4 regions of the Cellvibrio sp. ATLC23 genome follow, and region 2 is predicted to be linked to each of the others. Evidence: predicted binding sites of a transcription regulator. Region 2 holds the regulator's gene; each other region holds the start of a gene.
What was found. The regulator LexA, encoded in region 2, represses DNA repair genes until DNA is damaged. The targets are predictions, from matches to a motif close to ACTGTNTNTANANACAGT.
Positions count from the first base shown of each region.

Region 1 (2,203 bases), on a different contig from region 2:
TACGTGATAGGTCGGCGTCAGAACCATTTTGTCTTTTTCCGTCAAGATCATCGCCTGAAGTACGTTAACCATTTGCGCAATAATACTCATGTGCACGCGGTCGGCGTGTTTGTGGAAAATATTCAAATTTAAACCAGCAACAACTGCATCACGCAAACTGTTTTGTTGATAGAGGAAGCCGGGATCATCATCGCCCGTTACGTCGTACCATGTGCCCCATTCATCGACATAGAAGCCGACTTTTTTCTCGGGATCGTTTTTATCCATTACTTTTTTGTTGTTGATAATGAACTCATCCATTTTCAACGTATTGACCATAGTAGACATCCACTCAGCTTCAGGGAATTTCAGTGCAGCGCCTTTTACTGACCAATCACCGGTAGGCAAGGTGTAGTAGTGAAAGCTCACCGCATCCATTCGCAAACTCCAATTGGGTTTTACGTTGGCAGTGAGATGCTCCGCCCATTCGGTGTCTTCAGTATGGCCACCGCTGGCTATCAATACCGGTGTGTTATCTTTTGGTGTCTTGAGAAAGCTGGCGTACTGCTTGTAGAGATGGGTGTAAAACTCGGGGGTCATATTGCCACCGCAGCCCCAGGCTTCATTACCAATCGCAAAATAATGCACGCGGAACGGTTTATCGCGGCCATTTTTGCGGCGCAATTCTGCCAAGGTAGATTTGCTATCCGAGGTCATGTACTCCAACCACTCCGCCATCTCCTGCGGGGTACCTGTGCCCAAATTGCCGTTTACATAGGCCTCTGCGCCAAGCATTTCCACCAAGTCAAAAAATTCGTGGGTTCCTACTGCGTTATCTTCGATCACGCCGCCCCAGTTGGTGTTCACTCGCGCTGGGCGCTTACCACGCGGACCGATGCCTTCGCGCCAGTGATATTCATCGGCAAAACAGCCACCCGGCCAACGCACCAGCGGCACTTGCAATTCTTTCAGCGCGCCGACTACATCATTGCGCCAACCTTTGGTATTGGGGATCTTGGACTTGGGGCCAACCCAAATACCTTCGTAAATACCGCGCCCCAAATGCTCGGCAAATTGGCCATAGATATTTTTATTGATGACGGGACCAGGCTTGGTGGTATCAACACTGATCTGGGTGTCGGCCAAGGCCGTGAAACTAATGCTTAGGCCAAGGGCGGCAATAAGCGGCTTGATGACTCGCATGGATGTCTCCTATTTGTTGTTATGGAGTAGTGATTGATCGGTGAAAATCTAATACTAGCCCATGCTAGATCATATTGTCATACAAGTTAACCTTATTTAACTAGCGAGCTGACAACCTCTGTCAGCTCAGTGATTGAATTAATCAGGACACTGCTGCGATTTACGCAATACTGTGTTTAAATACAGTATCAACCACCAATCACCAACCTCTATGCGTAAAATTATCCACTGTGATGCAGATTGTTTTTTCGCTGCAGTTGAGATGCGCGACGATCCCAGCCTCGTCAATCGCCCGATTGCAGTGGGCGGCAGTAGCGATCGGCGCGGAGTTATATCAACGTGCAATTACGAGGCACGACGCTACGGCGTGCACTCGGCTATGCCCTCCAGCACAGCAAAACGTCTGTGCCCGGATCTACTGATATTGCCGCATCGCATGGAAGCCTATCGCGAAGCATCGGATAAGATGCGCGCTATTTTTTACGAATACACCGAACTGATCGAGCAGCTCTCATTGGATGAAGCTTTTTTAGATGTGAGCGATGCAAAAATTCATCGCGGTAGCGCAACATTCATTGCACAGGAAATCCGCCAACGCATTAAAGATGAAATCGGTATTACTGTGTCTGCCGGTATCGCACCCAATAAGTTCCTCGCTAAGATCGCTAGCGACTGGCATAAACCCAATGGGCAATTTGTTATTCCGCCCAATCAGGTTTCCGCATTTGTTGCGCAATTGCCCGTAAAAAAAATTTATGGCGTCGGCAAGGCGATGGCGAACAAACTGGCAGAAGCGAATATTTTCACCTGTAGTGATCTGCAAAAGTTTTCGATCTTTGACTTATCGCAGCGCTACGGCCAAATGGGTTCAAGGCTTTACAAGCTGAGCCGCGGCATTGATGAACGGGAACTCACAGTAGACCGACGCCGCAAATCCTTGAGCGTGGAAAACACCTTCTCGCAAGATCTACCCAGTCTGGAAAACTGCCTGCACGAGCTGCCGCCACTAAGCCAACAATTA
Region 1 is NZ_JBXUOS010000006.1:166,557-168,759, forward strand. It holds gene AC2CG4_RS11675 (alpha-N-arabinofuranosidase) at 1-1,182, opposite strand, end outside; gene dinB (DNA polymerase IV) at 1,394-2,203, shown strand, end outside.
Region 1: dinB (DNA polymerase IV) is a predicted target of LexA. The motif match lies at 1,352-1,369, and genes of this name have one in related genera.

Region 2 (2,203 bases):
AAACAACATCTGTATTAAACGGTGAGGAGATGCTGTTTCAACACTGGAATGAACTTTGACGCTGGCATAGTTCTGAACGGCAGAATAGGAATTCATATATCACCACAGAGTATTAGAATTTTGCGTTGCTGGCCGGAGCGACCAAACAACCCAACCCTATAAGCTAACGGCACTAATCGTAAAATCTTTAACCTGAAACCGAGAAAAATGTAAAAAGACCATGCCGCAACTTGCGAGATTACTATGCAAGCCAAGTGATAAATTCATTTCGGATTCAGCCACAACAACTAAAGTAAATGTAACCATCGCAAAGGAGATATTCATGAACAACCATTTTGTTTCAATGTTATATGCGACGATTCTTGCAGGCATCTCCAGCACATGTGTTGCCGAGTCTTTACGCTGTAAAACGAAGCTCACGCACCTCGGTGACACTAAAGCAGAAGTCCTCGACAAGTGCGGCAACCCCATAATGACCGACAGCTTCTGCCAACCAATCGCAACCACTACCCAAGCTCAGGGAATACAAAATGGCGATAACAATGCACAAAACAATATCGCTATAGCGACATGTGAAAATATAGATATCTGGACCTACAACCCCGGCAAAGGCAAATTCATCACCCACCTGTATTTTGCTCGGGGTCAGCTGCAGAGTATTCGCTATGGCGACAGAGTGAAATAAGAGCACATTGAAAAACTATTGCACAACCCGATTTACTGTATATAATCACAACCACTGTACAAATAAACAGATACGGGAGTGCATCATGTCTGACTTAACACCGCGCCAAGAACAGGTACTGCAACTTATTCGTCAATACGCAGATGAAACAGGTTATCCGCCCACGCGCGCCGAGATCGCACGAATTCTCGGCTTTAAGTCAGCCAATGCCGCTGAAGAGCATATTAAGGCTCTGGCTCGCAAAGGTGCGATCGAAATCATTCCCGGCGCATCACGCGGAATAAAATTGCCAGAGATACAAGCAGGCATCCCAATTGTTGGACGCGTTGCAGCAGGCAATCCGATTCTTGCACAAGAGCATATTGAAGATTATTGCAATATCCCCCAGAGCTTTTTCTCACCCAGTGCAGATTTTTTCCTGCGCGTTCACGGCATGAGCATGAAGGATGCCGGCATTCTCGATGGCGACTTGCTTGCAGTTCATAAAACTGATCAGGTTCGCAACGGCCAAATTGTTGTTGCACGCATAGGTGAAGAAGTTACCGTTAAGCGTTTCAAGCGCTCAGGCAACAAAGCAGAAGTTGAGTTATGGCCAGAAAACCCCGAATTTGATGTCATCTTGGTTGATATGCGCGACCAGGAATTCAGTATCGAAGGCCTCAGTGTAGGAGTAATTCGCCGTGACTAACATCGCCCACGTCATCCCCACCACTACTACTCGGCAGCAACCCGCGAACGGCGTCACCGAGCTGGTATTAACCAGTGACTCCCCTGAACAGGTTGCACTGCTACTACCAATGATTGCCTTTCTTAGCAATGCATGCAGCGATCGCTGGATTACCTGGATCGCACCCCACAATATCAGCCGTGAATTACTGGAATCTTATGGTGTTAATACGCGCTATATTCGAGTTATTCACTGCCAAAACCCGCAAACACTCTTATGGATTACGTGGGAAGCGCTCTCGGCAGGCAACAGCCACACAGTGATATCAAGCCCGGGAAAGCTGGCAGATAAAGAGCTTGCCCAACTTGAGATGGCAGCCAAAATCGGTGAGTGTCAGGGATTACTGCTCAGAGTGCGCTAAGCTAATGGCGCGTTAATTAAACGCAGTTAATGATGGGATTGTACTTCGAATAAATGAAGTATCGCAGGGAGGCAGCCTCAGCCTGTATAGCTGAAGTTAATGCAGCATTAATTTTTCGGTATCACTCAACTCTTCAACCATTTCATCTAACATAGCTTCCGCCTGTTGATCAGCAATATCGCCTGCAGCCTCCATCCCTGCTTCAATCATTGCTTTGGCAACTAAAAATTTTTCTTCACCCAAAAAAGCCAGAGATTCTTCTGAAAAACGAATTGTCACCAGAGGCTCATTCTTCTCATCATCAGCACGCGCCAAAGCCACATCACCATTCAGCAATTCAACAATTTCATAAAAAGACGACATGACTACCTCGGCTGCCTCAACTTAAAATGGGGGGTGCATTCTAACACCCAATTACCTCAAAGCCTAT
Region 2 is NZ_JBXUOS010000004.1:411,593-413,795, forward strand. It holds gene fliS (flagellar export chaperone FliS) at 1-96, opposite strand, end outside; gene AC2CG4_RS09535 (DUF2845 domain-containing protein) at 323-685, shown strand; gene lexA (transcriptional repressor LexA) at 771-1,373, shown strand; gene AC2CG4_RS09545 (cell division inhibitor SulA) at 1,366-1,773, shown strand; gene AC2CG4_RS09550 (hypothetical protein) at 1,870-2,136, opposite strand; gene AC2CG4_RS09555 (hypothetical protein) at 2,200-2,203, opposite strand, start outside.

Region 3 (2,203 bases), on a different contig from region 2:
TCAGCGGAATTAAGGCAACTGGCGTGCACTTTCACCAGCAGTTGATGGGCTTTGGGCACTGGCTGTGGATGCTCTACAACCTGCACCACATTCGGAGCGCCATAACGGGTGTAAACAGCAGCTTTCATCGAATACTTACTCCCAGCAGAAGTGAACTGCAAGTATAGAGGGCACTGCTGAGGCAAGATGTTATGAACTGTAGGCGAGGATTAGCCAAAAATATCCAACTGACCATCGGTTCGTTCGGCCACCGGGATGCTCAGGGGCTTGCGGAATAAACTGCAATCCAACTGGGCAAAGCGGCCGCTTTTCCCCAGACCATATCGCTTCAACCCTTTCGCAAAACGCTGGCGGATCATATCGGCCCAGAGGCCTTCACCGCGCATGCGGGTGGCGAAGTTAGCATCGTAATCTTTGCCGCCACGCATATCGCGGATACGGTTCATCACCCGCTCGGCGCGCTCGGGGAAATGGGTCTGCAGCCACTGTTGAAATAGCGGATTCACCTCCCAGGGTAGACGCAATACTGTGTAACCCGCAGCGGTTGCACCGGCATCGGCGGCGGCGCGCATCACATTTTCCAACTCCTGTTCCGTCACAAACGGAATCACTGGCGCCACACTCACCAGCACTGGAATACCCGCCTGCGCGAGTTTTTCAATCGTCTGTAAACGGCGGGTAGGCGATGCGGCGCGCGGCTCCAGCGTCCGCGCAATACTGTGATCGAGGGTGGTAATGGTGATCGCCACAGTGACCAGATTTTTCGCGGTCATGTCTCGTAACAAATCTATGTCCCGCTCGATTAAGGCCGACTTGGTAATCATGCCGAGCGGATGGTCGCACTCGTGCAGCACTGCCAAACACTGGCGGGTGATGTTCAAGTCGCGCTCGCAGGGTTGATAGGCATCGGTATTCATACCAAAAGCGATAGGGCTGGGCTGGTAGCTTTTATGCGCCAGCTCGCGGCGCAATAATTCCGCTGCGTTGGTTTTGGCGTAAAGCCGGGTTTCAAAATCCAACCCGGGCGATAACCCCAAATAAGAGTGGGTAGGACGGGCAAAACAGTAAATACAGCCGTGTTCGCAGCCGCGATAAGGGTTGAGCGACACGCTAAACGGCAAGTCTGGCGATTGGTTGCGGCTGAGTATTGTTTTGGCCAGCTCGGGGGTAATGTGAGTTTTTAATGCCGGGTTGATGTCGGTGTCATCGACAAAAGGAGTCCAACCATCGTCCACAGTTTCAATAAGCTGGGTTTCGTAGCGACCGGCGATATTACTGATCGCTCCGCGCCCTTTGTGTGCTTGGGGTACGGCATTGATCCAGGGGGCGGGGTCGATAAAGTCATCATCAATGGTCATAGTCTCGCACCCTTAAATGCTGTATATAAAAACAGTATTTTGGGCTTGATCCAACAGATGCGCAACTGCTATTTCGCTCGGGGCGAGCGCGCCAGATAAGGCATCTGGAAACATCAGTTTGTGCTGCGTGCGTACCATTTTAGGTTTACTGAGTACCATTTCAGGTTTGTTGCGCACCATTTCAGGTTTGTTGCGCACCATTTCAGGTTTGCTGCGCACCACTTCAGGTTTGCTGCGCAAACTGGTGCGACCGGATTTGGCAATTGGCGGAATATAGTTTTGTGGCAGGCCGTAGTCGCCGCACCCTAAACGTCTACTTCAGACATAAAGCGTTTTTAATTGCCTCTAATAACGATAAAGGTATTCGCTATGTTTAAGCTCAATCGCTGTACCGGCGTGCTCTTTGCGCTCGCCGCTCTGGTCGGTTTTACCGCCACCAGCCCCGCCACTGCCAAGCCTTATAAGGCCGCAGAAATCTACTCCAAACAAACCTATAAATATGGCCGCTATGAAATCCGTATGCGGGTCGCCAAAGGTAGCGGGGTGTTATCCACTTTCTTCACTTACAAAAATGGCTCCGAGCAACCGGGCACTTTTTGGGAGGAGATCGACATAGAGATTTTTGGCAAAAACAACGCCACTCAATGGCAGAGTAATGTGATTATCGGTACCAATCGCCCCACCACCAAAACCGAAGGTGTGCACACAACGCCATTTTCTATGGGCGATGGCTACCACACCTATGTGCTGGAATGGACCCCAAATTACATCGCTTGGTATGTGGATGGCACCCAGACGCGCCGGATTACCGGGGGGCAATTTGTCACCAGCCTGACCAGTGCGCA
Region 3 is NZ_JBXUOS010000008.1:65,390-67,592, forward strand. It holds gene AC2CG4_RS13600 (NAD(P)-dependent alcohol dehydrogenase) at 1-128, opposite strand, end outside; gene AC2CG4_RS13605 (PA0069 family radical SAM protein) at 210-1,358, opposite strand; gene AC2CG4_RS13610 (hypothetical protein) at 1,486-1,635, shown strand; gene AC2CG4_RS13615 (family 16 glycosylhydrolase) at 1,728-2,203, shown strand, end outside.
Region 3: AC2CG4_RS13605 (PA0069 family radical SAM protein) is a predicted target of LexA. The motif match lies at 1,377-1,394, and genes of this name have one in related genera.

Region 4 (2,203 bases), 100 kb from region 2:
ATGCACAAACGACAGCAGCCAGGCAGCGGCTTGGGAATGCGCCAATCCCATCGCAAGAGTCATCTTTCGTTGCGTAAAAAGTTGGGTAAAAAATTGCTCGATTTTATTGCTGAGCGCTTGCGCACCGCCGAACAATCGCAAACAACTTGCAATTTCCAACAGCAAACCAGACTGCGGCTCATGTTTACTGCTGTAGGTTTCTATGTAGGGGCTGAATTGATACATACTCTCTGCTAACTGTGCGAGACACATCTGCTCTTTGTTGTTATCGCGCTCATGCAGCACACAACCCGTCAGCAGCTGGGCAGTGGTAGGATTCATATCAAGCTGAAGACCTGCCGCTGCAGAGGCAGAATTCATCCAATACAATCCGCGCTTGTCATTCACCACCAATGGCTCAGGCGAATCTATAGCCAGATTTAGCGCGTGAGCCGGTAAATCCGGTAGACGCAATGCCAACCACAACCGCCGGGCAGCTTGGGGAGATGAGGTAGATTTGGTCACAAACCACCACATCAACGACGACCGCGTCGCCCGCCATGAATTGGCGTGACACTCGCAATTCTGGGTTTGCTTTTGCCCTGCTGATCCAATTGCTGATGCGGCAACAACCCATTCCACGCAGCGGGAAGCGGTAAATCAATTGCACCTTTGTCAGCAACCAATTCTCCTTTTTGTTTAAAGATGCTGACTGACAACTGCTCCAACTGCCACTGAAGGCTCAGGCGCACCACCGCCGGTGAACTTTGATCGCGAACTGCATCTGGCCGAAAGAGCACATAAATGCCCTGCCCCTCGGTTGCGGCGAGCGCACATTTGCGCAGCTCGGTATAACTCAATGCCTGCTGGGGTTGCCAGGCCATCACCGCATCGCAGGCATCTGAACGCGCAAGCTCGATAAAGCTGGAGAGAAAGTCCGCCTTGTCTTTCGCCTCCACTATTAACAATCGCTCAAGATCCATTCCCGCCTTGAGCAACGCCTGGGTAAAGGGGTTCGCCGGTGGATTAAGCAGTACCACCAAACCCCGCTGGTTAGCCAGGAGCGCAGGCATTAGCAATTGCCACTCGGCATGGCTGGTTGCGCGCTGGCAAACCTCAATCAAACTGGCCACCGGCCACCCACCACCCAGCAGCCGCTCATTGAGCTGGGGGTATCCACTATCCACCACCAACCGCAAGGGGGTCTGATGCGACTGCCCGCGCCAAATATCGCTCCGGCAAAGCAATTGCTCCAGGCTTGTCGCATTGGGATCTGTGGGTATCAGTTTCATGATGAGATTATTGCTCGCATACTGTTTATGCGTACAGTATACTTGCAACAACCAATAAGACGTCAAGCAAATGCATTAGACGAATTTGCGCTAATGCATCGCCCACCCACTGCCAAATACTTTCAATTGGGGGGACTTGTAGTAACTTAACCCTACACAACCGGATACCGTATTTTTAGATGCATTAGCGAATGAATAATTTAGCCCCCGATCTCGCGCCGGATTACTACCTCAAAAACTTTCGCTTTTTATTGGATTGGGTAAATGAGCGCTATGCTGATTTGCTCAATGTTGATGAGCAACATTTCATCCAACAATTTAATCAGCTCGACCATGATGCACAGTGCTTGTTAGTAAGGTTATCCAGCCGTAAAGGCCCGTTATTTCGGCGCGATAAATTAGACTACAGCGAGATTGCATCGCTTGATCTGGCTGCACAACAACTACTTGACGCAGAGCTGCTACAAACAGAAACCCCCATTGCACTGGATGTGCTGTGTAACAGCCTAACCAAACCGGAATTACTGTTGCTGTTTGGCGAGCAGCTGGCAGGCTTAAAACAAGCGCGCAAAGATGTGCTTATACAGACTATTGCCAGCCACTTTACTGAACCGCGCCGCTGGCAGGATTGGACCCGGAATCAATTTGGCACTGCCTGGTATTTGGATAACCAGCGGATTATCCGCACCTTGTTGTTGTTATTTTTTGGCAATCCCTATCAAGATCTGACTGAATTTGTACTGCAAGATTTAGGGGTATTTCGCTACGAAAATTACACTATCGACCAGCAGCATCGCATCTTCAAAAGCCGCACTGAGTTGGATCAATATCAACATCTGATGCAATTGCGCGAGCAACTTGATATAGCACCACACAGCGAAAGCCTGATCGCACTTGCTGCACAAATACCCGCGCACTGCGACACTGAAAAA
Region 4 is NZ_JBXUOS010000004.1:309,789-311,991, forward strand. It holds gene AC2CG4_RS09120 (Y-family DNA polymerase) at 1-504, opposite strand, end outside; gene imuA (translesion DNA synthesis-associated protein ImuA) at 516-1,271, opposite strand; gene AC2CG4_RS09130 (VRR-NUC domain-containing protein) at 1,463-2,203, shown strand, end outside.
Region 4: imuA (translesion DNA synthesis-associated protein ImuA) is a predicted target of LexA. The motif match lies at 1,292-1,309, and genes of this name have one in related genera.